One region of the Kocuria sp. CPCC 205263 genome, then DNA from elsewhere that is predicted to be linked to it. Evidence: predicted binding sites of a transcription regulator. Region 1 holds the regulator's gene; the other holds the start of a gene.

Region 1 (4,411 bases):
GCCACGCGGCGGCGGCGGCGAGCGCGAAGAACCAGCCGATGAACGGCACCGGGGCGAGCAGGATCCCGGTGACCACCACGAGGGTCGGCAGCAGTGTGAAGTTCATGGCCTCCATCGACTCCTGCTCCGTGAACGGGCCGCGCCCGCGGAAGACGCGGTGGACGAGGAACGAGGGGAGGAAGCCGATGACGCCGCCGAAGTGCGCCAGGGTCGCCCACTGGTGGTCCTCGGTGACGGTCAGCGGCTGGGCCACGGGGGAGAGGCCCTCGAACGGGGCCCCGGCGTTGTCGCGGCTCGATCGGGGGTCGGTCTGCACGGGCACGGATGTCCTTCGGCGGTGGGACCGCGGCGGGGCCGCGGACGGTGGGTGGGACACGACCATCCTATCGACCGGCCCGGAGGGCGGAGGATCGGCCCCGCGCACGTGTGCCTTTGTGACGATCTGCTGGGCGTTGCCCGTGCACGCGGAGCGGCGGGTCAGGCCCCGGGGGCGGTGAGGAAGTCGATGAGCTCCTCGACCCGGCCCAGCAGGGACGGCTCGAGGTCGGCGTAGCTGTCCACGCGGGACAGGATGTGCTGCCAGGCCCGGCCGAGGTCGCCGGGGGTGCGGTGCGGCCACCCGAGGGCGGCGGCGGTGCCGGTCTTCCAGTCCGTGCCGCGCGGGACCACGGGCCAGGCGTCGATGCCGAGGGTGCGCGGCCTGACCGCCTGCCAGATGTCGACGTAGGGGTGGCCCAGCACCAGGACGTTGCCCGCGGCGCCGGGCAGGCGCATGGTCTCCGCGGCGATCCTCGACTCCTTGGAGCCGGCCACGAGGTGGTCGACGAGGATGCCGAGCCGTCGCCCAGGGCCCGGCCCGAACTCCCGCACGGCGGCGGGCAGGTCGTCGATGCCGTGCAGCGGCTCCACGACGATGCCCTCGACCGCCAGGTCGTGGCCCCACACCTTGGCCACCAGCTCGGCGTCGTGGTAGCCCTCGACCCACACCCGGGAGGCCTTCGCGGTGCTCGCGCGCAGCCCCTCGACGGCCACGGAGCCCGAGCGCGTGCGGGAGGGCTTGCGCGCCGCGGGGGCCCGGCGGGGCTCGACGACGACCACGGGCTCGCCCTCGAGCAGGAACCCCGGCCCCAGGGGGAACGCCTTGACCCGCCCCCTCCGGTCCTCGAGCCCCAGCACGCGCATCCCGCCGATGGTCTCCAGGGACACGACCGCGCCGACCCAGCCGGTCGTGACGTCCTCCAGGAGCATCCCCGGGGCGACCGGGACCTCCGAGGAGACCGGCCGGCGGCGGGCGAGGGCGTCGTCGTCGAGGCTGCGCGGCCCCCAGCCGTGGTGGCTCATGGTCGTCCTCCCGGGTCGCGGTGCCGCGCGTCCGGCGCGGATCAGCCGGAAGCGTACCAAACCGCGGGGGCGACCGGCCGTCGGACACGGGGGCTACACTGGACGCCGTTGGCACTGCGGCCACCCGAGTGCCAGGGCATCTTCGGGGGCGTGGACGAACCGGGGAGGAGCGACGTGAACCATCCGAGACGACTGCAGATCCTGCAGGCCATCGTGGAGGACTACGTGCACTTCCGCGAGCCGGTCGGCTCCAAGGCCCTCGTGGACCGGCACCGGCTCGGCGTCTCCTCGGCCACCGTGCGCAACGACATGGCCGCGCTCGAGGAGGAGGGCCTGATCATGGCCCCCCACACGAGCTCGGGCCGGATCCCCACGGACAAGGGCTACCGCACGTTCGTCGACCAGATCGCGGCCGTCAAGCCGCTCTCGGGCCCGGAACGGCGGGCCATCCAGCGGCTGCTGGACGACGCCGCGGACATCGACGACGTCATGGAGCGCACCGTGCGGCTGCTCGCGCAGCTCACCCAGCAGGTCGCGGTCGTGCAGTACCCGCACGCCTCCGGGGTCACCGTGCGCCACGTCGAGGTCGTGGACCTCGGCGCCGGCCGGGTGCTGGTGGTGCTCATCCCGACCAACGGCCGGGTGGCGCAGCGCGTCGCCGTGCTGCGGGCGCCGCTCGAGGAGTCCCAGCTGCTCGAGCTGCGCGCCCGGGTGCTGGCCGCCGTGGTCGGGCGCTCCCTGACCGCGGTGCCGGACGCCCTCGCGGCGATGACCGCGAGCACCGCCCCGCCGCTGCAGCCGGCCGCCGCCGCCGTGGGGGAGGCCGTCGGCGCCCTCGCGGCGGGCGGGGCCGAGCACCGCATGGTCATGGCCGGCACCGCCAACCTCGCCCGCTCCACCGGGGACTTCCACCTGAGCATCGGCCCGGTCCTCGAGGCCCTCGAGGAGCAGGTGGTGATGCTCCGGCTGCTCTCCGAGATGGAGCAGGACGCCCGCGGGGTGGCCGTGCGGATCGGCACGGAGAACGCCGAGGGCCCCCTGTCCGAGGCCGCCGTCGTCGCCACCGGCTACGGGCCGCAGTCCAAGGTGGGGGTCGTGGGCCCCATGCGCATGGACTACCCGTCCACGATGGCCGCCGTGCGCGCCGTCGCCCGCTACCTCTCCCGTATCCTCGGGGGCTGAGCCCCCGCGGGCCCCGTCCACCGGGGCCCACCAGCGAAACCCACCACAGACCTCTCGACAGAACGGACCACGGTGAGCGATCACTACGAGACCCTGGGCGTGTCCCGGGACGCCAGCCAGGAAGAGATCAAGAAGGCCTACCGCAAGAAGGCCCGCCGGCTGCACCCCGACGTCAACCCCGGCCCGGAGGCCGCCGAGGACTTCAAGCGCCTCTCCCACGCCAACGACGTCCTCTCCGACCCCGAGAAGCGGCGCGTCTACGACGCGACCGGCAACGAGAACGGCACCGACACCGGCTTCGGCGGGGGCTTCCCCGGCACGGGGTTCGGCTTCGCCGACATCTTCGACACCTTCTTCCAGGGCGCCGGCAGCGCCGGCTCCGGCCGGCGCGGACCCGCGTCCCGCACCCGCCAGGGCCAGGACGCCCTGATCAACGTCCGGGTCACCCTCCGGGACGCGGTCTTCGGCACGGAGAAGAAGATCACCGTGGACACCGCCGTGGTCTGCCCCACCTGCGACGGCACCTGCTGCCAGGCGGGCACCCAGCCCGAGACCTGCGACGTCTGCCACGGATCCGGCCAGGTGCAGCGCCAGGTCCAGTCGATCCTCGGCACCGTGGTCACGGCGGCGCCGTGCGCCACCTGCCAGGGCTTCGGCACCGTCATCAAGCACCCGTGCCACGAGTGCTACGGCGAGGGCCGCGTGCGCGACCGCCGCCCGCTGACCGTCAAGATCCCCGCCGGCGTCTCGACCGGCAACCGGATCCGCCTCTCGGGTCAGGGCGAGGCCGGCACCGCCGGCGGGCCGAACGGCGACCTCTACGTGGAGCTCAAGGTCGATCCCGACCCCACGTTCGAGCGCCAGGGCGACGACCTGCACGCCCGCGTCCGGGTGCCCATGACCTCCGCGGCCCTCGGCACCACCGTGACCCTCGAGACCTTCGACGGCGAGCGCGAGGTGCCCGTCGCCCCCGGCACGCAGACCGGCCACACCGTCACCCTGCACGAGCTCGGGGCCACCCGGCTGCGCGGCGGCGGCCGGGGCGAGCTGTTCGTCCACCTCGAGGTCGAGACCCCCACGGCGCTCGACGACGAGCAGCGCGAGCTGCTCGAGCAGCTGTCCCGGCTGCGCGGTGAGGACCAGTCCACCGGCACCACCCTGAACTCCCCGGCCGGCTCCGGCGGCTTCTTCTCCCGGCTCAAGGACCGGTTCTCCGACCTGTGAGCCTGCCGGTCTTCAAGGTCGAGCCGGGCCGGCTCGCGGGTCTCGGCCCCGGGGCGGCGCTCACCGTCACCGGCCCGGAGGCCCGGCACGCCGTCACCGTGCGCCGGCTCGCGCCCGGTGAGCGGCTCGAGCTCGTCGACGGCGCGGGGACCCGGGCCACCGGGGAGCTGCGCGCGGGGGACCGGGACAGCATGGAGGTCGGCGTGGTCTCGGTGACCACCGAGCCCGCCCGCACGCCCCGGCTCGTCCTCGCCCAGGCCCTCGCGAAGGGCGACCGGGACCTGCTGGCCGTGGAGACGGCCACCGAGCTGGGCGTCGACGCCGTGGTGCCCTGGCAGGCCGACCGTTCCATCGTGCGGTGGAAGAAGGAGCGCGCCGCCAAGAGCCACGAGAAGTGGGTGCACACCGTCGCGGCGGCCGCCAAGCAGTCGCGGCGGGCCGTCTGGCCCGAGGTGCTGCCCCTGTCCACCACCCGCGAGCTCGCCCGCCTGCTCGGGGAGCCGGGGACCCGCGGCCTCGTCCTGCACGAGGAGGCGCACGACTCCCTCGCCGACCTGGCCGGCGCCGCCGGCGCCCCGTGGGCGGGGGCCGAGCGGATCGTCCTGGTGGTGGGCCCCGAGGGGGGCGTCGCACCGGCGGAGCTCGAGGTCCTGGCCGGGGCGGG
Region 2 (4,411 bases), on a different contig from region 1:
AGGCCGTGGAGTCGTCGGCGGCGTAGTAGTCCACCTCGGCCAGCGCCAGCGCCCAGTTCTCCACGTAGAGGACCGAGGCCAGCGCCTCCGTGCGCACCCGGTCGATCCGCGCCTCCGGGAAGAACCACCACGCCAGCACCAGGGTGCCCAGGATCGTGAGCACCGCCAGCGGCAGCAGCCGCTTGAACACGTGCAGCCAGTACCGCCCCAGCGCCAGCGGCCTCCCGGCCTCGAGCTTGCGCACGAAGGACAGCGTGAGGAAGAAGGCGGAGATCAGCAGGAAGATGTCCACTCCCCCAGACACCCGGTCCAGGAACACGTGGTAGACCACCACGAGCAGCACCGCGACGAAGCGCAGCCCCTGCACCTCCGGACGGAACCCGGCGTAGCGGGCCACCCGCCGGGCCGTGTCCGGCTCGACGCCGGTGGGCGTGCGCTGCGCGCCGAGGGTCGTCATGGGCATCTCCTGGGAACACCGTGCCGCCGGGGGCGCGGCAGTGGTCGTGCGGACCCCCGCACTCTACCGGAGGCGCCGGGGCGGCCCCCGGAGACGGCGACGGACCCGCCCCACCGGTGGTGGGACGGGTCCGCGGGGCGAGCCGGCTCGGCGCCGGCCGTCAGTGCCGGCCGTCAGTGCTGGTGGCCGTGGCCGTGCCCCTCGTCGTCGGCGGGCTTGTCCGTCACGAGCGTCTCGGTGGTCAGCACGAGCGCCGCGATGGACGCGGCGTTCTGCAGCGCCGAGCGGGTGACCTTGACGGGGTCGATGATGCCCGCGCCGACCATCTCGACGTACTCGTCGGTGGCGGCGTCGTAGCCGTGCCCGGCCTCGAGCTCGGCGACGCGGGAGGCGACCACGGCCCCGTCCTGACCGGCGTTCTGGGCGATCCAGTACAGCGGCTGCCGCAGCGCGCGGCGGACGATGCCGAGCGCGGTCGCGGCGTCCCCGGTGAGCCCGAGGTCGGACTCGTCGAGGACCTTCGCGGCCTGCACGAGGGCGGTGCCGCCACCGGCGACGATGCCCTCCTCGAGGGCCGCGCGGGTCGCGGAGACGGCGTCCTCGATGCGGTGCTTGCGCTCCTTGGCCTCGACCTCGGTGGCGGCGCCGACCTTGATCACGGAGACGCCGCCGGCCAGGCGGGCGAGCCGCTCCTGGAGCTTCTCGCGGTCCCACTCGGAGTCGGTGCGCTCCACCTCGGCGCGGATCGTGGCGACCCGGTCCTGGATCTCGGCCGGGGTGCCCCCGCCGTCGACCAGGGTGGTGGTGTTCTTGGTGACCGTGACGCGCCGGGCGGTGCCCAGCTGCTCCAGGGTGACCTGGTCGAGGCTGATGCCCAGCTCGCTGGTGATGAGCTGGCCGCCGGTGAGGACGGCGAGGTCCTGCATGATCGCCTTGCGGCGGTCGCCGAAGCCGGGGGCCTTGAGGGCCACGACGTCGAGGGTGCCGCGCAGCCGGTTGACCACGAGGGTGGACAGGGCCTCGCCCTCGACGTCCTCCGCGATGATGGTCAGCGGCTTCTTGGCCTGGAGGACCTTCTCCAGCACGGGCATGAGCTCCGGCACCGAGGAGATCTTGCCCTGGTACAGCAGCACCAGGGAGTTCTCCATGACCGCTTCCTGGCGTTCGGCGTCGGTCACGAAGGACGGGGACAGGTAGCCCTTGTCGAACTGCATGCCCTCGGTGACGTCGAGCTCGACCTCGGTGCTCGAGCCGTCCTCGATCGTGATGACGCCGTCCTTGCCGACGGTCTCGAAGGCCCGGGCGATGAGCTCGCCGATCGCCGGGTCCTGCGCCGAGATGGTCGCCACGTGGGCGACGTTGGTGCCCTCCACCGGGCGGGCGTTCTCGAGCAGGCGCTCGGAGACGGCCTCGACGGCCTTCTCGATGCCGCGCTTGAGGCTCAGCGGGTCGGCGCCGGCGGCCACGTTGCGCAGGCCCTCCTTGACGAGCGCCTGGGCGAGCACGGTGGCGGTGGTGGTGCCGTCGCCGGCGACGTCGTTGGTCTTGGTCGCCACCTCCTTGGCGAGCTGGGCGCCGAGGTTCTCGTACGGGTCGTCGAGCTCGACCTCGCGGGCGATGGTCACGCCGTCGTTGGTGATCGTGGGGGCGCCCCACTTCTTGTCGAGCACCACGTTGCGCCCGCGCGGGCCGAGGGTGACCTTGACGGTGTCGGCGAGCTTGTTGACGCCGTTCTCGAGGGACTTGCGGGCGGCGTCGTCGAACGCCAGCTGCTTGGCCATGGGCGAAGAGCTCCTTCTGGGGTGGCTGGGGTCGCCAGCGGGTTTCGGGGTCTGGATCGGCGAAGGGTGCCCGCCGCGGGCCCGCCGGAACAGCGGGGCGTGCGGCGGGCACCCTTCGTCAGGACTGCGCGGTCTGCGCCGGGTCGGTGCGGCCCGGTCTACTTGACGACGACGGCGAGCACGTCGCGGGCCGGGAGGACCAGGTACTCCTCGCCGTTGTACTTGACCTCGGTGCCGCCGTACTTCGAGAAGATCACGACGTCGCCCTCCTGGACGTCGACCGGGATGCGGTTGCCGGAGTCGTCGACACGACCGGGGCCGACCGCCAGGACCTTGCCCTCCTGGGGCTTCTCCTTGGCGGTGTCCGGGATGACGAGACCGGACGCGGTGGTCTGCTCAGCGGCGAGCGGCTGGACGACGATGCGATCCTCGAGAGGCTTGATGGAGACCGACACGATCTCTCCTTGTCTGTAGGGGTGGAAAACGGTGGGCGACCGCGGGCGGAGCCCGCCGTCGCGCTTCGGGCCGATCGGCGCACCGACCGTCGTCGCGGTGCCGGTCGATCGCCTGGCCCTTAGCACCCTCACCCGGAGAGTGCCAAGGCCAACTGTAGGAGCGGGCTGGCAGTCGGTCAAGGCGAGTGCCAGCGCACCGACCCTCGCGGGAGCGTCCGACAGGAATTAGGTCACGCCGGTGTTCGCCAATGATTTGCCTCACGCCCGCCCGACCCTCTAGGTTGAGCGGTAAGGCAACCCTTACCTCGGCCGAGCAGCGGTGCCCTCCTCGACGTCCCGGCGCATCCGTGCGCAGGTGCGTCGCGCCCATCGGATCCCGCCGGCGTCCTCCACCCCGGAGCACGCCGGCGTCCTCTGCACGAAGGAAGACCATGAACCGCACCCAGCACCCGGTTGCCCTCCTGGCCGTCGCCGGTGTCCTCACCCTCACCGCCTGCGGCACGGCCCAGGGCGACGAGGCCGCCTCCGCGGAGTCGTCCGCCCCCTCCGCCGCCACGGTCGAGGTCGAGGACAACTACGGCACGCAGACGGTCGAGGCCCCGCCGGCGTCCGTCGTCGCCACCGACAACCGCACCTTCGAGACGCTCGCCGAGTGGGACGTCGAACTGGCGGCGGCCCCGCGCGCCCTCATGCCGGACACCATCGCCTACGCCGACGACGAGTCCGTCGTCGACCTCGGCAACCACCGCGAGCCCGACCTCGAGGCCGTCGTCGCCGCGGACCCCGACCTCATCGTCAACGGCCAGCGCTTCGCCGACTACCGCGAGGACTTCGCCGACCTGGTGCCGGAGGCCACCATCGTCGAGCTGGACCCGCGGGAGGACGAGCCCTTCGACGAGGAGCTGAAGCGGCAGACCTCCGTCCTGGGCCAGATCTTCGACCGCGAGGACGAGGCCGAGCAGATCAACGGCGACTTCGACGCGGCGATGCAGCGCGTCGTCGACGGCTACCGGCCCGGCGACACAGTCATGGCCGTCACCGTCTCCGGCGGCGAGATCGGCTTCATCGCCCCGGGCAACGGACGCACCCTGGGCCCGCTGTTCGAGATCTTCGACTTCGCACCGGCCCTCGAGGTCGAGGGCGCCAGCGACGACCACCAGGGCGACGACATCTCCGTGGAGGCGATCGCCGACTCGAACCCCGACTGGATCCTCGTGCTGGACCGCGACGCCGCGATCTCCGCCGAGGACCCGGAGTACACCCCGGCGCAGGAGGTCATCGAGAACGCCGCGGCTCTGCAGAACGTCACCGCGGTGCAGGAGGGCCAGGTCGTCTACATGCCCCGGGACACCTACACCAACGAGGGCATCCAGACCTACACCGAGTTCTTCGACACCCTGGCCGACGCCATGGGCGCGCAGGACTGACCCATCGTCCGGACGGCGGTGGCGGGGTCCGCCCCACCACCGCCGTCCGCCGGGCACGAGGCCGGAGGAAGGACTGACCCCATGTCGACGATCGTGTCGAAACCCCCCGCGGCGAGCAAGGGCTCGCTGTTCGACTGGAAGCTGCTGCTCGGTGCGCTCGGCGTCCTCGCGCTGCTGGCCGCGTCCCTCCTCACGGGGGTCTACGACGTCTTCGGCGCCGAGGACGGCGACGAAATGTTCGCGATCACGCGGATCCCCCGCACCATCGCCCTGGTGCTCGCCGGCGCCGCC

Evidence for each region. Region 1 encodes HrcA, which represses chaperone genes, less so after heat shock. Its sites were predicted from a motif close to TTNGCACTCGNNNNNNNCGAGTGCNAA; they were not measured.
Region 2: groES (co-chaperone GroES) is a predicted target of HrcA. The motif match lies at 2,859-2,885, and genes of this name have one in related genera.

Annotation. Positions count from the first base shown of each region.
Region 1 covers NZ_JAVKPV010000003.1:340,777-345,187, forward strand. Annotated here, with positions in the region: gene RF647_RS06345 (DUF4870 domain-containing protein) at 1-322, opposite strand, end outside; gene RF647_RS06350 (DUF3097 domain-containing protein) at 478-1,341, opposite strand; gene hrcA (heat-inducible transcriptional repressor HrcA) at 1,516-2,523, shown strand; gene dnaJ (molecular chaperone DnaJ) at 2,596-3,747, shown strand; gene RF647_RS06365 (16S rRNA (uracil(1498)-N(3))-methyltransferase) at 3,744-4,411, shown strand, end outside.
Region 2 covers NZ_JAVKPV010000005.1:12,378-16,788, reverse strand. Annotated here, with positions in the region: gene RF647_RS08920 (acyltransferase family protein) at 1-457, opposite strand, end outside; gene groL (chaperonin GroEL) at 631-2,238, opposite strand; gene groES (co-chaperone GroES) at 2,397-2,693, opposite strand; gene RF647_RS08905 (siderophore ABC transporter substrate-binding protein) at 3,125-4,120, shown strand; gene RF647_RS08900 (ABC transporter permease) at 4,202-4,411, shown strand, end outside.